Regions from separate parts of the Brevundimonas sp. PWP3-1b1 genome, predicted to be linked through region 1. Evidence: predicted binding sites of a transcription regulator. Region 1 holds the regulator's gene; the other holds the start of a gene.
What was found. The regulator LexA, encoded in region 1, represses DNA repair genes until DNA is damaged. The targets are predictions, from matches to a motif close to ATGTTCNCNANNTGTTCT.
Positions count from the first base shown of each region.

Region 2: the regulator LexA is predicted to act here: its motif matches at 1,773-1,790, upstream of ACP69V_RS08410 (ImuA family protein).

Region 1 is NZ_JAFCTO010000001.1:1,421,861-1,426,285, reverse strand. It holds gene ACP69V_RS06960 (anthranilate synthase component II) at 1-211, shown strand, start outside; gene trpD (anthranilate phosphoribosyltransferase) at 214-1,251, shown strand; gene trpC (indole-3-glycerol phosphate synthase TrpC) at 1,248-2,042, shown strand; gene lexA (transcriptional repressor LexA) at 2,172-2,867, shown strand; gene ACP69V_RS06940 (ComEC/Rec2 family competence protein) at 2,848-4,425, opposite strand, start outside.
Region 2 is NZ_JAFCTO010000001.1:1,704,785-1,709,209, reverse strand. It holds gene ACP69V_RS08415 (DEAD/DEAH box helicase) at 1-1,540, opposite strand, end outside; gene ACP69V_RS08410 (ImuA family protein) at 1,793-2,611, shown strand; gene ACP69V_RS08405 (Y-family DNA polymerase) at 2,502-4,082, shown strand; gene ACP69V_RS08400 (error-prone DNA polymerase) at 4,079-4,425, shown strand, end outside.

The DNA.
Region 1 (4,425 bases):
TCATTCGCTGGCCGTGAAGCGCGAGAGCCTGCCCGACTGTCTGGAGGTCACATCCTGGACCGCCGATGGCGAGATCATGGGCCTGCAGCATCGCACCCGCCCGATCCACGGCGTGCAGTTCCATCCGGAATCCATCGCCACCGAACACGGTCACGACATGCTGGCCAACTTCCTGGATATCGCCGGCGTGAAGCGCCTCGCGGCCGCCTGACGGTGGGGGACGGATTCAAGCCGATCCTCGCCCGACTGGTCGAGGGCCATCCCCTGACATCGCAACAGGCGCACGACTTCTTCGCCGCCTGCCTGCGCGGCGAGCCGACCCCGTCGCAAGTCGCCGCCGCCGTCACCGCCATGCGGATGCGCGGCGAGACGGTGGATGAGATCGCCGCCTTCGCCGGCGCCATGCGTGAGGCGGCGCTGACGCTGGATCATCCCTACGAGGTGATCGACACCTGCGGCACCGGCGGCGACGGTCAGCACACCTACAACATCTCCACGGCCGCCGCCCTCGTTCTGGCCGGCGCGGGCCTGAAGGTCGCCAAGCACGGCAACCGAGCTATGTCATCGAAATCAGGGTCTTCCGACGTTCTGTCGATCCTTGGCGTGAACCTGATGGCGGATCAGGCCCAGCAGAGGAAGGCGCTGGACGAGGCCGGCATCTGCTTCCTGTTCGCCCCCGCCTACCACGGGGCCATGCGCCATGTCGGGCCCGTCCGGGCCGAGATCGGTTTCCGCACCGTTTTCAATCTTTTGGGGCCACTTTCAAACCCGGCGTCTGCGAAGCGCCAAGTCATGGGCGTCTATGATCCCCGCCTGCTGGAGCCCTTGGCCGAGGTGCTGGGCCGCCTTGGCACGACCCGGGCCTGGACGGTGCACGGACAGGGCCTGGACGAACTGGCGACCGCTGGATCGACCGAAGTCGCGGAATGGAAGGACGGCGCGGTTCGCCGTTTCCAAGTCACGCCCGAGGACGCCGGCCTGCCCCGCGCCTCCATCGAAGACATCCGAGGCGGCGACGCCGAGGAGAACGCCGTCGCCCTGCGCGCCCTGCTGGCGGGCGCGGCCGGTCCCTACCGCGACATCGTGCTGCTGAACGCCGCCGCCGCTCTCGTGGTATCGGACCGGGCGACCGACCTTGCCCAAGGCGCTGTCCTCGCCGCCGCCGCCATTGACGACGGCCGGGCTGCCCAGGCGCTGGAGCGTCTGGCCCGCATCACCTCCACGCCGCTGGAAAGCCAAGACCCCGCATGACCGACGTTCTGGACCATATCGCCGCCTACAAGCGCCAAGACGTCGCCGCCCGCATGGCCGCGACCTCACAGGACGCGATCGAGGCGCTGGCCCGCACCGCTTCGGCTCCGCGTGGTTTCCGCGCCGCCCTAGAGCGTGTGGTAGAAGAGACCGGCCGTCCGGCTCTGATCGCCGAAATCAAGAAGGCCAGTCCCTCCAAGGGGCTGATCCGTCCCGACTTCGACCCGCCGGCCCTGGCGCGTGCTTATCAGGCGGGCGGCGCGGCATGCCTGTCGGTCTTGACCGATGGACCCAGTTTCCAAGGCGATGACGCCTATCTGGGCCAGGCCCGCGAGGCAGTGGCCCTGCCCTGCCTGCGCAAGGATTTCCTGGTCGATCCCTGGCAGGTCGCTGAGAGCCGCGCCCTGGGCGCCGACTGCATCCTGATCATCCTGGCCATGGTCGATGATCGGCTGGCTGCGGAACTGCTGTCCGAAACCGAGCGCTTCGGCATGGACGCCCTGATCGAAACGCACGACGAGGAAGAGATGGCCCGCGCCTGTGCGCTGGGCGGCGATCTGGTCGGGGTCAATAATCGGTCGCTGCGCACCTTCGAGGTCGACCTGGAAGTGACCGAGCGCCTCTCGATGCTCAGCCCTGTCCGCGCCCTGCTGGTCGCCGAAAGCGGCATCTTCACGCCTGAGGACGTCGAGCGCGTCTCGGCCGCCCATGCCCAGGCCATTCTGGTCGGCGAGAGCCTGATGCGACAAGCCGATGTCGAGGCGGCGACGCGGCAACTGCTGGCGGCCTGATCGCCTTCCTCGCGTCACGCGGCGTCCCAAGGGCGCTGTTAAGTTGACATTAGGAAGGAACACTTACAGAACATCGACAAATGTTCACGGCCCGTTCCGATTCGTCGGCGGGCGCATGAGGGCCTGGCGATGCTCACGCGCAAGCAGCACGAACTGCTGATGTTCATCCACGAACGGATACAGGAGACGGGCGTCTCTCCCTCGTTCGACGAGATGAAGGAGGCGCTGGACCTTGCGTCCAAGTCGGGCATCCACCGGCTGATCACGGCGCTGGAGGAACGCGGCTTCATCCGCCGCCTCGCCCACCGCGCCCGCGCCCTGGAAGTGACCAAACTGCCCGAGCAGGCCACGGCCGGCGCGCCGCGCGGCCGGGCCGGGTTCAAGCCTGACGTGATCGAAGGCGGCGGCGGCCGCGCACTGGCGCCCCTTGCGGCCAACGACACCCGCGAGCTGCCGTTGATGGGCAAGATCGCCGCCGGCACGCCGATCGACGCCATCGAGCACGAGACGGCGCGCTACCCGGTTCCCGAATCCATGCTGGGCTCGGGCGAACACTACCTGCTTGAGATCGAAGGCGATTCGATGATCGAGGCGGGCATTCTGAACGGCGACATGGTGGTCATCAAATCGACGGACAACGCCTCCTCGGGCGAGATCGTCGTGGCGCTGGTCGAAGGCGAACACGCGACGCTGAAGCGGCTTCGCAAGAAGGGCGCCTCCATCGCGCTGGAGCCCGCCAACCGCAACTACGAAACCAAGATCTACGGGTCGGATCAGGTCGCCGTTCAGGGCAAGCTGGTCGGCCTCATGCGCCGCTATCACTGACGTCCGGGTTCGGCTGGCGTGCCCAGGGGCGGTCGCCCCGCACGTCGGCCGTCCAGACGGCGCGCCATCGATCCGTTTCAGACGGACTGACACGCCATAATTCGATCGCGCCGCCTCTGGCGAAATCGATGGCGTCGAGCACCAGGCGTTCCTGACAAGCGCTTGGAATCGATGTGAGGACCGCGCGCACGCTGATGACGGGCGCCGCGCGGCATAGGGCCTCCATCTGGGCCGGACCGGGAGCCTTGCGTCCCCACCAGATCGCGACAGGACCGACTTGCTCAGCCTCTGGCCGACAAGAAAAGCGCTCGCAAGCCCAGCCCGTCTCCGGCCGATCCGTCATGGTCAGGCCGCGCCGTCGTGACCAGAGATCGACGGCGAATTCCCGCACGCCGGGCCTGACGACGACCGCCTCCTTCTCGCGATGAAATGCGGCGTTTGTCCCCCCGTCTCCGATCCACAGATCCGGCGTCGGCGCGCGCGGCCAGACCAGAATGGCCGCCGCCAGCGGCAGGCCCAGCCACCTCAGTCGTCCCTGCCACAGACAGACGAACAGCACCCCCAGGAAGGCGATCGGCAGGACATAGTCCGGCGCACTGGCCACCGTCCGCACCGCCCCCGGCAGCCCCGCCGTCCAGGTTCCGATCGCCAGCATAAGATCGACGCCCCATCCCGCAACCGCCAGGAAAGGCCCGCCCAATCCCAGCGGCTCTAACGCCGCGCCGATGGCCAGGGCCGGCATCAGGATGAAGTCTGCGACTGGCGAGGTGCCCAGGTTCGCCAGCAACCCGTACATTGCCGTGCGATTGAAATGCTGCATGGCGAACGGCCCGGTCGTCAGCCCCGCCACGACGCTGGCCGCCACGGCCGCCGTCAACCAGCCGCCGAACCGTTGGATCGCCAGAATCGGCCACGGGGCGGAAATCTCTCGCGTCCGCTTGGGCCAGGCCTCGACCAGGGCGACCAAGGCGGCGGTCGCCGCGAACGACATCTGGAAGCCCGGCGTGACGATGGCTTCCGGTTGGATGGCCAGGACGATGAAGGCCGCGACGGCCAGGCCGTGCATCGTCACCGCCTGCCGATCCAGCAGGATGGCCAGGAAAGCGATGGAGGCGGTGATGGCCGCTCGCTCGGCCGGGGGCGGCGCACCCGACACCACCAGATAGACGCCCACCGCCGTCAGTCCCGCCACGGCCGCGACCTTCTTGCCGTGAACCCTCAGGGCCAACCAAGGCCAAGCCGCCACGCTCAGACGCACGGCGAAGAAGACGAAACCGCCGACAATGGCCATGTGCAGCCCGGACACCGACAGGATGTGCGCCAGGCCCGAATCCCGCATGACGTCCATGTCCTCCTGACTGATCCAGGTCTCGTGGCTGGTGGTCATGGCGGCGGCGATTCCGCCAGTCCGCTCGCCCAGGCGCGCCACGATCCGCTCCGCCAAGGCATAACGCGCGCCATTTACGGCCATCGCCAACCGAAGCCGCCATGGGGGCGGCGCGAGATCAGCCGACCGCGTCTCACCCAGGGCGAAGGCCACACCGCCCATACCCTGGAA
Region 2 (4,425 bases), 280 kb from region 1:
GACGCTGCGTGTCGTCCTTGGCGGCCTTGCGGTCGCCGCGACGGTCGGATTGCAGCAGATGAGGCTCGCGGTCCGCGCGGTCGGGACGCTCTGCACGGTCCGGACGCGGGGCGCGGGGTGTTTCGACCGCTTCGACCGTCTCGACGGCTTCGACCACGACCGGAGCAGGGGCGGCCACTTCTACTGCGGCGGCTTCCGGACGGGCCTTGCGACGGCTGCGGCTGCGGGGCGCTTCGGTTTCTTGAGGCTGAGCAGCCTGGGGCGCCGCGACGGCGGCGACTACTTCGGTCGGCTCGGCGGCGGGGGCGCCGCTATTACGCGAGCGGCTGCGGCTGCGGTCGCCCGTGCGTTCGCGTCCGCCGGAGCGTTTGTCGTCGCGGGCGGGGCCGTCCTTGATGGCGGCGAAGTCGATGCCGTCCAGAACCAGCTCCTGCGGGTCCATCTTGATCAGTTTCAGCACCTTATCCAGCGACTTGTCGTCGGCCGGGGTCACGATCATGAAGGCCTGGCCCAGCTTGCCCGCGCGGCCGGTGCGGCCGATGCGGTGGACGTAGTCGTCGGCGTGGTGCGAGACGTCGTAGTTGAAGACGTGGCTGACGTCCGGGATATCCAGGCCGCGCGCGGCGACGTCGGAAGCCACCAGGATCTTCAGCGCGCCCGAGCGGAAGTCCGCCAGGGTCTTGGTGCGTTGCGACTGGTCCAGGTCGCCGTGGATCGGCGCGGCGTCGAAGCCGTGCTGCTTCAGCGACTTGGCGACGATGTCGACTTCAGATTTGCGATTACAGAAGACGATGCCGTTGCGCACGTCCTCACGGCCGACCAGGGCGCGCAGGGCGGTGCGCTTGGCCTTGGGGTCCGAGGTCGGAATGCGGACGACATACTGGGTGATGGTGTCGGCGGTCATCGCCGGGCGCGAGGCCTCGATCCGGGTCGGATCCTTGAGGAAGGCGGCCGTCAGGCGGGTGATCTCGGGCGGCATGGTGGCCGAGAAGAACAGGGTCTGGCGACGCGGCGGCGTCAGTTTGAAGATCTTCTCGATGTCGGGGATGAAGCCCATGTCGAGCATGCGGTCGGCTTCGTCCACGACCATGATCTCGACGCCGTTCAGCATCATCTTGCCGCGTTCGAACAGGTCCAGCAGGCGGCCCGGCGTGGCGATCAGGACGTCGACGCCTTTGTTCAGGGCCGCGACCTGGTCTCCCATGGAGACGCCGCCGATCAGCAGCACCCAGGTCAGTTTGGTGCCCTTGGCGTATTTGGCGAAGCTTTCGGCGACCTGGTCGGCCAGTTCGCGGGTCGGGGCCAGGACGATGGCGCGCGGCATCCGGGCGCGGGCGCGACCGGTGGACAGGCGATCGACCAGCGGCAGGGTGAAGGCGGCCGTCTTGCCGGTGCCGGTCTGGGCGATGCCCAGCACGTCGCGGCCGGCGAGGGCGACGGGGATCGCCTGTTCCTGAATGGGGGTGGCGGTCGTGTAGCCGGTGTCGGCGACGGCCTGCAGGGTCGTGGGCGAGAGGCCCAGTTGGGAAAATTCGGTCATGAATCCTTGGGGTGGAAAGCGTCTGCGTGCATAGCAGCAACGGAACCGCCCCTCTTTGGGCGAGCGGGCGGCGCGGATCGCAGACCTGTCCCGAGGCTGGTGGCGATATAGAAGCCCCTGCGTCAAAGTCAAGTATTCCCGATATGCGCGGCGCCCGGCCGGGGCGGAATAAATTCCCATGGCCAAGCTGGGACTCCGCTTGACTCCTCACCCGGTGGAGGCGGCATATGAGAGAACAAAAGGAGAACTATTGTGCGGTCCGGCCGCGATCTTGAAGCCCTTCGCCAGCATCTCAGAACCCTGGAGGCCGACGGCCATCCGGTCGACGACACGCGTTTCGAGCTGGGTTGCGAGGCGGCGGATCGGCATGTCGGCGGGCTGGCGACCCATGCGCTGCACGAGATCTACGCCGCGACCACGCCCGATGCGACGGCGGCCCTGGGGTTTGCTCTGGGTCTGGTGCAGCGGGCGGCGGGGGATCGACCTGTGGTCTGGGGAGTCCAGGCCATGGCGGGGCTGGAGACGGGACATATCCATGGGCCGGGGCTGCGCGAGATGGGGCTGGATCCCGGGCGGGTCGTGTTGGTGCGCGTCAAGGAGACGAAGGACCTTCTGGCGGCGGGCGAGGAGGCTTTGGCGTGCGGCGCAGTGGGGGCGGTGCTGCTGACCGCCTGGGGCGAAAGCAAGGTGCTGAGCCTGACCGCTACGCGACGTCTGTCGATGGCGGCGGGGCAGGGGCGAGCGACGGCGATCCTGATCCGGCTGGCGGCTCAGCCCCAGCCCAGCGCGGCCGAGACGCGGTGGCGCGTCAGGGGGGCGTTGTCACGGGCGCTGGAGGCGGAGGCGCCCGGTCATCCGACCTATGCGGTCGAACTGTTGCGGCATCGGCTGGGCGCGCAGCCGAACGCCTGGACCCTGGAGTGGGATCGTGAGCGCGGAGTCTTCGAACAAGGCGGGCGGAATGCCGAACATCAACAGTCGCAACGACCGGCGCTACCTGGCGGTCTGGTTTCCCCTGCTGCCGACGGATCGGCTGCGGCGCGAGGAGGGGCGGTCCGACGCTTCGGCTGAGCCGGAGACCGTGCTGGTCGAGAAGGTGAAGGGCGCGCTGCGTCTGGCGGCCGCGAATGCGTCGGCGTTGGCGCTGGGTCTGTCGCCAGGCATGACCCTGGCCGACGCGCGGGCGAGGGCGCCGGACATCCGGGTGGTCACGCACAGGCCAGAGGCGGATGCGGCCCTGTTGAAGCGGGTGCTGCTGGATTTCGGCCGTTTCACCCCGATGGCGGCGACCGACGGGCCGGACGGGTTGGCGCTGGACGTGACGGGCTGCGCGCATCTGTTCGGGGGCGAAGAGGGGCTGGTCCGGGCGGTTGCGGCACGAGCGCAGGGCGTGGGTCTGGCGGTTCGTCTGGCCATGGCCGGCACGCCCGAGGCGGCGCGCGCCCTGGCCCGGTTCGGGCGTGGTGGAATCCACGAGGGCGATGGGCAGAGCCAGGCCTTACGCCGCCTGCCGGTCGCGGCGCTGGAGCTGTCGGACAAGGAGACCCAGGCCTTGTCGCGCGCGGGGCTTAAGACCCTGGCGCATCTGGCCGACCGCCCCACCGCCCCCATCGCCGCCCGGTTCGGCGCGGCGGCGGCGACGCGACTGAACCGGGTGCTGGGGCGTGAGGACGCACGGATACGGCCCGAACGGCTGGTCCCGCTGATTTCGGTCGATCGGATCCGGGTCGAACCAATCACGGAGACGACCGACATCGAGGCGGTGATCGGCGACCTGCTGGTCGAGGCCATGGATCAGCTCGACCTGCGCGGTCAGGGGGGGCGGGCCTTTCAGGTGGGCTTCTTTCGCCTGGACGGCGAGGTGCGTCACATCACCGTCCGCACCGGACGGCCCAGCCGCGACGCGGCCGGAGTCCTGCGCCTGTTTCGCGAACGACTGGCGGCGCTGGCGCGGCCTCTAGAGCCGGGGTTCGGCTTTGACCAGTTGCGCTTGTCCGTGCCGGTGGCGGATCGACTGGCCTCGCGCCAGCGCGGCTTCGAGCCCACTGCGCCGGGCGCGGAGGATCTGGGGCGGCTGGTCGATCGCCTGACCGCACGCCTGGGACCGGAGGCGGTCAGCCGGTTCGAGCCGGTGGGGTCGCACCGGCCCGAGCGTGCTGTTCGGCTCATACCTGCAGCTTTGGCGCCCGCGGCAATGCCCGCGAGCGGCAACGAAGGTTGGCCCGAACCTGATCCCGCCGACCCGCCTCTGCGGCCCTTGCAGATGTTCGATCCGCCCCAACCCGTTCTGGCGACGGCCGAGGTGCCCGACCACCCGCCGAACCGCTTCATCTGGCGGCGAGTCGATCACCGCCTGGTCCGGGTCGAAGGCCCCGAACGCATCGCGCCGGAATGGTGGCGCACCCTGAAACGCCCGCTGGAACCGACACGCGACTATTACCGGGTCGAAGACCAGGAGGGCCGGCGGTTCTGGCTGTTCCGCTCCGGATTCTACGGCGAGGAGCCAGCGCCGCGCTGGTTCGTGCACGGGGTCTTCGCGTGACCGCCTATGCCGAGCTGGCGACGCGCAGCAACTTCTCCTTCCTGGAAGGGGCGTCGCATCCGAAACATCTGGTGTTGAGCGCCATCCTGCGCGGCCACACCGGCATGGGTCTGGCGGACCGCAACACCCTGGCCGGGGTGGTGCGGGCGTGGAGTGCGTTGAAGACACTGCGCGAGGAGGGCTGGTCGCCGCCGGATCGGGTGCGCCAGGGCGGCGGTCCCGGCGAGACGGTGTTGGTGGAGGATTCGTTTCCGGTCGACATCGACCCGGAGGAGATCAAGGCGCGAGCCAAGGCTTTCAAGCTGATCCTGGGCGCGCGGCTGCGGTTCAACGACGGGACGTC